DNA from 2 places in the Acuticoccus sediminis genome. Region 2 is predicted to be linked to the other one. Evidence: predicted binding sites of a transcription regulator. Region 2 holds the regulator's gene; the other holds the start of a gene.
What was found. The regulator HrcA, encoded in region 2, represses chaperone genes, less so after heat shock. The targets are predictions, from matches to a motif close to GTTAGCACTCNCNNNNNGNGAGTGCTAAC.

Region 1: the regulator HrcA is predicted to act here: its motif matches at 1,459-1,487, upstream of groES (co-chaperone GroES).

Annotation. Positions count from the first base shown of each region.
Region 1 is NZ_QHHQ01000001.1:1,666,453-1,669,863, reverse strand. Features, by position in the region: gene DLJ53_RS07300 (methyl-accepting chemotaxis protein) at 1-1,263, opposite strand, end outside; gene groES (co-chaperone GroES) at 1,543-1,848, shown strand; gene groL (chaperonin GroEL) at 1,888-3,411, shown strand, end outside.
Region 2 is NZ_QHHQ01000001.1:641,564-644,974, forward strand. Features, by position in the region: gene rdgB (RdgB/HAM1 family non-canonical purine NTP pyrophosphatase) at 22-663, opposite strand; gene rph (ribonuclease PH) at 660-1,373, opposite strand; gene hrcA (heat-inducible transcriptional repressor HrcA) at 1,458-2,519, shown strand; gene DLJ53_RS02795 (hypothetical protein) at 2,691-2,999, shown strand; gene DLJ53_RS02800 (formyltransferase family protein) at 3,114-3,411, opposite strand, start outside.

The DNA of each region.
Region 1 (3,411 bases), 1.0 Mb from region 2:
CGCCTTGGCCGTCTGCATCGCGAGGTTCTTCACCTCCTGCGCGACGACGGCGAAGCCCTTGCCGATCTCCCCCGCCCTCGCCGCCTCGATGGTCGCGTTGAGCGCCAGGAGATTGGTCTGGTGGGCGATGCCGGCGATCGTCTCGACGACGTCGTTGATCTGCTCGCTGTCGCTGCACAGCCGGTGCGACAGCTCCACCGCGTTGGCGACCTTCGCGTTGGTGTTCGTGACGTGCTGGTTCGCCGCCGCGACACGCTGGCCGATCGACCCCACCAGCACGCCGAGGTCGCCGGCGGCCTGCGCCACGGACTGGACGCTGCTCGTCGCGTCGCTGGTGGCGGAGGATCCCTCGGTCACCTTCCGCTGGATCTGCGCGACCAGCCCTGTCACCGCGCCGAGCTGATCCGTCATCGAGGCGCTGGCCGAGCCGAGCTCGGCGATCGTCTTGGCGACGTTCTCCTCGAAGATCTTCGTGCTGCGGACCTGCGAGGTGATGTTCCGCCAGACCAGCATCGCCCCGACATAGGCGCCGTTGGTGTCGTGGAGCGCCGTGAGGCGAAGGTCGAGGTGCTCGCGGCCGTTGAAGTTCACGTTGGCTGTCCACGGCAGCCGCCGGGGGTCGGACAGGAGGTTCTGGATCGCGCCCGGCTGCTTGTGGAAGATGTCCATCGACTGGCCGACGATGTCGTCCGGCCGGCACGGCAGCTCCTCCGACATGGCGACGAGCGCCGTTCGCGCGGCCGTGTTGCAGAAGTTGATGCGGAAGCCGTTCTGCGGGTCGGCGACCAGCACCGGGACCGGGAACTGCTCGATCATCTGCTCGCGGGCGAAGGCGACCTCGGTCCGCTGACGGACCTTGCCCAGCGCCTCCCACATGCGGCCCACCGCGTCGGTCCCGTTCTCGGCCCGCACGACGAAGTTCGTGTCGGCGTTCGACACCTTCTCCATCGCGAGGGTCAGCGCCCGCATCGGCACGATCGTCCCGCGCAGGATGACGACGGTCGTGGCGACGCAAAGTGCGATCAGTCCCAGCGCGGCCCATAGGATGGTCGCGCCCTGCCCCTCCACCATCGCCGCCAGCGCCGCGCGGCTGGTTCCGGGGTCGCTGATCGCGGCGCCAACGTCCGCACTCATGAAGTAATAGGTGAGGCTGAGCGCCGCGTGCGTCGCGACGACGACGGAAAAGCCCAGCACGACCTTCGGCAGAAGCGCAAGGTTGTTCAGAAACCGGCGGTTCGCCTGGCCGCGTGAATTTTGAGACATCGGTTCATCAGACCCAATCGGATTCCGGACCGTGCGGTAATACGGTATGAGGATTGCCGGATCCTGTCTCCCGCGTGCGGCCGCCGGGCGTTGATCGGGAGCGCCGGAACCTCCATGTAGAGGCCGAAAAAATGTGACGCCCGTCACATTCCCGCGTTGACACCCACGGGACCACATCATATCTCCGCGACAACGCTTGGCACTCACCTCGGTCGAGTGCCAACAGCGGGAAGCACTCAGAGACCGGGCAGTTTCGCCCCTTTTGTCATGAGGACAGATATGAACTTCCGTCCGCTGCACGACCGCGTCGTCGTGCGTCGCATCGAGTCCGACACGAAGACCAAGGGCGGGATCATCATCCCGGACACCGCCAAGGAGAAGCCGCAGGAAGGCGAAGTCGTCGCCGTCGGCCCCGGCGCCCGTAACGAGAAGGGCGAGCTGGTCACGCTCGACGTCAAGGCTGGCGATCGCGTCCTGTTCGGCAAGTGGTCGGGCACCGAAGTGAAGCTCGACGGCGAAGATCTCCTCATCATGAAGGAGAGCGACATCATGGGCGTCGTCGAAGGCGTCTCCGTCTCCGCGTAATCCACCGCGCATCAGACCAGTTTTTCAGGGAGCCCCACAATGGCTGCTAAGGAAGTCAAGTTCTCGGCCGAAGCGCGCAACAAGATGCTGCGCGGTGTCGATATTCTCGCCGATGCCGTGAAGGTGACGCTCGGTCCGAAGGGCCGCAACGTCGTCATCGAGAAGTCCTTCGGTGCCCCGCGCATCACGAAGGACGGCGTGACCGTCGCCAAGGAAATCGAGCTTGAGGACAAGTTCGAGAACATGGGCGCGCAGATGGTCCGCGAGGTCGCCTCGAAGACCAACGACCTCGCCGGTGACGGCACCACCACCGCGACCGTTCTCGCCCAGTCGATCGTCCGCGAAGGCGCCAAGTCGGTTGCCGCCGGCATGAACCCGATGGACCTGAAGCGCGGCATCGACCTCGCCGTCGCCGAGGCCATCAAGGACCTCACCTCCCGCTCGCGCACCATCAACACCTCCGACGAGGTTGCGCAGGTCGGCACGATCTCTGCCAATGGCGACAAGGAAGTCGGCGACATGATCGCCCACGCCATGCAGAAGGTCGGCAACGAGGGTGTCATCACCGTCGAAGAGGCCAAGTCGCTCGAGACCGAGCTCGAGGTCGTCGAGGGCATGCAGTTCGACCGCGGCTACATCTCGCCGTACTTCGTCACCAACGCCGAGAAGATGACGGTCGAGCTCGAGGATCCCTACATCCTCATCTTCGAGAAGAAGCTCTCCAACCTCCAGGCGATGCTTCCGATCCTCGAGGCCGTCGTCCAGTCCGGCCGTCCGCTCCTGATCATCGCCGAGGACGTCGAGGGCGAGGCTCTGGCCACGCTCGTCGTCAACAAGCTCCGCGGTGGCCTGAAGGTCGCGGCCGTCAAGGCTCCGGGCTTCGGTGACCGTCGCAAGGCCATGCTGCAGGACATCGCGATCCTGACCAACGGCCAGGTGATCTCCGAGGACCTCGGCATCAAGCTCGAGAACGTGTCCGTGGACATGCTCGGCCGCGCCAAGAAGGTCACGATCAACAAGGACGAGACCACGATCGTCGACGGCTCGGGCGACGCCGAGGACATCAAGGGTCGCGTTGCTCAGATCAAGCAGCAGATCGAAGAGACCACCTCCGACTACGACCGTGAGAAGCTCCAGGAGCGCCTCGCGAAGCTCGCCGGCGGTGTGGCCGTCATCCGCGTCGGTGGTGCCACCGAGGTCGAGGTGAAGGAGAAGAAGGACCGCGTCGACGACGCCCTCAACGCGACCCGCGCGGCCGTCGAGGAAGGCATCGTCCCGGGCGGTGGTGTTGCGCTCCTGCGCGCCAAGGTCGCCGTCGCGAAGCTCTCCTCCGACAACCCGGACGTCGCGGCCGGCATCAAGATCGTGCTGCGCGCCCTCGAGTCCCCGATCCGCCAGATCGCCGAGAACTCCGGCGTCGAGGGCTCGATCGTGGTCGGCAAGATTCTCGAGAACGACAACTCGGACTTCGGCTTCGACGCCCAGACCGAGGAGTACGGCAACATGATCGAGAAGGGCATCATCGACCCGACGAAGGTGACCCGTTCGGCCCTGCAGGACGCG
Region 2 (3,411 bases):
GTCATGCGCAGGGGTCGGTGGTCAGGAGGGGTCCGCCACTCCGAGCTTGCCCATGAATGTGGCGACGGCACGGGCCCGATGCGAGAGGGGCGACGGCCCGCCGTGCTTTTCCTCGGCGTCCATCTCGCCGAAGGTGCGCCCGTCCCCGTCGTCGGGCACGAACAGGGGGTCGTAGCCGAAGCCGTTGGCACCGCGCGGCGCGGCGGCGAGGATCCCCTCGCAGCGCCCCTCGACGAAGGTCGTCGGGCGGTCGGGGAGCGACAGCGCCAGGACCGCGACGAACGCGCCGCGACGCCGCTCCGCCGCCGTGGCGCCGGCGGCCTCGAGGCCGTCCAGCACGCGCTGCATGGCGTGGCCGAAGTCCTTGCCGGGACCGGCCCAGCGGGCCGAGTAGATCCCCGGGTCGCCGCCGAGCGCGTCGACGGTGAGGCCGGAGTCGTCGGCGAGGGCGGGAAGCCCCGTCGCCGCCGTCGCCGCTTCCGCCTTCAGCGCGGCGTTGGCCTCGAAGGTGGTCCCGGTCTCGTCCGGCTCCGGCAGGCCGAGCGCGCCGGCGGACACCACCTCGATGCCGAGCGGCGCCAGCAGCGTGTTGAACTCGGCGAGCTTGCCCTTGTTGTGGCTCGCGAGGACGAGGCGGGGGCCGATGTCGTCCAGCAGGCTCATGCCACGGTGAGCTTCTGCAGGTCGACGAGGCGCGAGATGCCGCCCGAGGCGAGGTCGAGGAGCGCGGTCAGCTCGTCCCGCGAGAAGGGGGCGCCCTCGGCGGTGCCCTGCACCTCGACGATGCCGCCGGACCCGGTCATCACGAAGTTCGCGTCCGTATGCGCCGAGGAATCCTCGATGTAGTCGAGGTCGAGCACCGGTGCGCCGTCGACGATGCCGCAGGAGATCGCCGCGACGTGGTCGGTCAGCGGGTTGGCCGTGATCATCCCGGCGGACATCATGTACGTCATGCAGTCCGACAGGGCGACCCAGGCGCCCGTGATCGCCGCGGTGCGGGTGCCGCCGTCGGCCTGGATGACGTCGCAGTCGACGGAGATCTGCCGCTCACCGAGCGCGGCCCGATCGACCACGGCGCGCAGCGAGCGGCCGATCAGGCGCTGAATCTCCTGCGTGCGGCCGGACTGCTTGCCAGCCGAGGCTTCGCGACGCATCCTCTCTTTCGTGGCGCGGGGGAGCATCCCATATTCGGCGGTGACCCAGCCCTCGCCGCCACCCCGCAGCCAGGGCGGAACCCGCTCCTCGAGCGAGGCCGTGCAGAGGACGTGAGTGTCGCCGAATTTCACGAGGCACGAGCCTTCAGCGTGCCGCGAGACCGCACGCTCCATGGAAATGGCGCGCATCTCGTCGCTTCGGCGGCCATCGTGTCGCATATCATATCCTTTGTCCCATGTCGGGGCTTCCGTTGGCATATTAAATGCGACCGCGATAGTCCCGAGGCAGGAGGCCGACTCGCGATGAACTTGGTGGACGTGACAGGCGAAGCAATCGAGCTCGACGAGCGCTCGCGCGACATCTTTCGCCAGATCGTCGAAGCCTATCTCGCCACCGGCGAGCCGATCGGCTCGCGCTCGATCTCCCGCAACCTGCCGCACAAGCTGTCGCCGGCGTCCGTGCGCAACGTGATGAGCGACCTCGAACACCTCGGCCTGATCTTCGCGCCGCACACCTCCGCGGGGCGCCTCCCGACCGACCGTGGCCTGCGCTTCTTCGTCGATGCGCTTCTGTCGGTGGGCGAGCTGTCGGCCGAGGAACGTTCGGGAATCGAGGCCGTCGCGCAGGGCGCCGACGCGGTGGACACGGCGCTGACCCGCGCCTCGCAGGTCCTCTCCGGCCTGTCGAGCGGGGCGGGCGTCGTCCTGACCGCCACCCACGACCTGCGGCTGAAGCACATCGAGTTCGTGTCCCTCGACCCGGGCAAGGCGCTGGTGGTGCTCGTCTCCGACGACGGGTCGGTCGAAAACCGCATCATGGACCTGCCGCCCGGCCTGCCGCCCTCGGCCCTCCAGGAGGCGTCGAACTACCTCAACGCCCACATCCGCGGCGCCACGGTCAGCGAGGCGCGGTCGATCATCGCACTGCGGGCGGAGGAGGAACGCGAGCAGCTCGACCGGCTGACGTCGAAGCTGATCGAGCAGGGCATCGCGTCATGGTCGGACGCGTCGGCGAAGGACACCGGCTCGCTCATCGTCCACGGCCGGGCGAACCTCCTGCAGAACGTCGGCGTGCGCGAGGACCTCGACCGCGTGCGGCAGCTCCTGGACGATCTGGAGACCAAGCGCGAGCTTATGCAGCTCCTCTCGCTGACGGAGGACGGCGAAGGCGTGCGGATCTTCATCGGCTCCGAGAACAAGCTGTTTTCACTCTCGGGGTCGTCCCTGATCATGTCGCCATACCGCGATCCGAACCACCGGACGGTCGGAGTCCTTGGAATCATTGGCCCGACGCGTCTCAACTACGCCAAGATCATCCCCGCGGTGGACTACACGGCGCAGGTGGTTTCGCGATTAATCAAGTGACAAGCAACCCATGGGCAGGCTTGCGAGTTTATTCGCTTTGATGCGCCATCTGGGTTATGGGTATTGCGTGTCAGTATGGCGTCGGAGGCCCGGCGGGGCATCGCGCTAGGTTTGCGCCGGTGGGCGGCCATGGACGAAAAGCAGGCGGATGAGCCGCCGGAGGACGGAACGATGAGAACCATTCTGGCAGCGCTTCTGGTCTTGGGAGCCGTTGGCACGGCATCGGCGCAGACCTCGATCACGGTGCGACCCTATGGGGACGGCGCCGGCGGGTCGGGCTACGTCGGTCCCTATGGGCCTAACCTGCCGGGTGTGGCGATGTTCCGCGGCCGGGCGGTCCCCGTCTCGCCCAGCTTTGCCGCAGGTGGTGTCAAGGTTCCGTCGTACCAGAAGATCGAGAACGAGCAGACCTACTCGCAGTCCCAGCTCCCGATCCTCGACGCCTGGCACGCCACGCTCTCCCCCGGTCTGCCCTTCTAGGACCGGTCTCCATCCTGACAGTTCCGACGACGCTGGCGCTTCGTGCGCCGGCGCGTGATCGCATGTCTGCACGGCCGCTTGCAGAGCGCCCGGCGCGCCGGAGGACGGACCGCGCTAGCTGCGGGCGGCCTTGCGCGAGACGCGCGTGCCGCTCGGCAGCGTGCCGATGAGGTCGAGCTCCGGACGGTTCGCCGGCGGGCGCTCCCAGGACGGCTCCCAGGTCGCGTACGTCTCGTCCTGCGGCTCGCGGCGGATGACGCCGGCGGCGATATCCTTCACCGTCCGCTCCAGAAGCGTCAGCCCCAGCGGAAAGAGCTTCTCCCGCCAGAGACTGTCGACCGTCTCGCCGGGGGCGACGAAGACGTAGTCCTGCGCGGCGATGTCCCCACCGTCCATCCGCTCCGACAGCCAG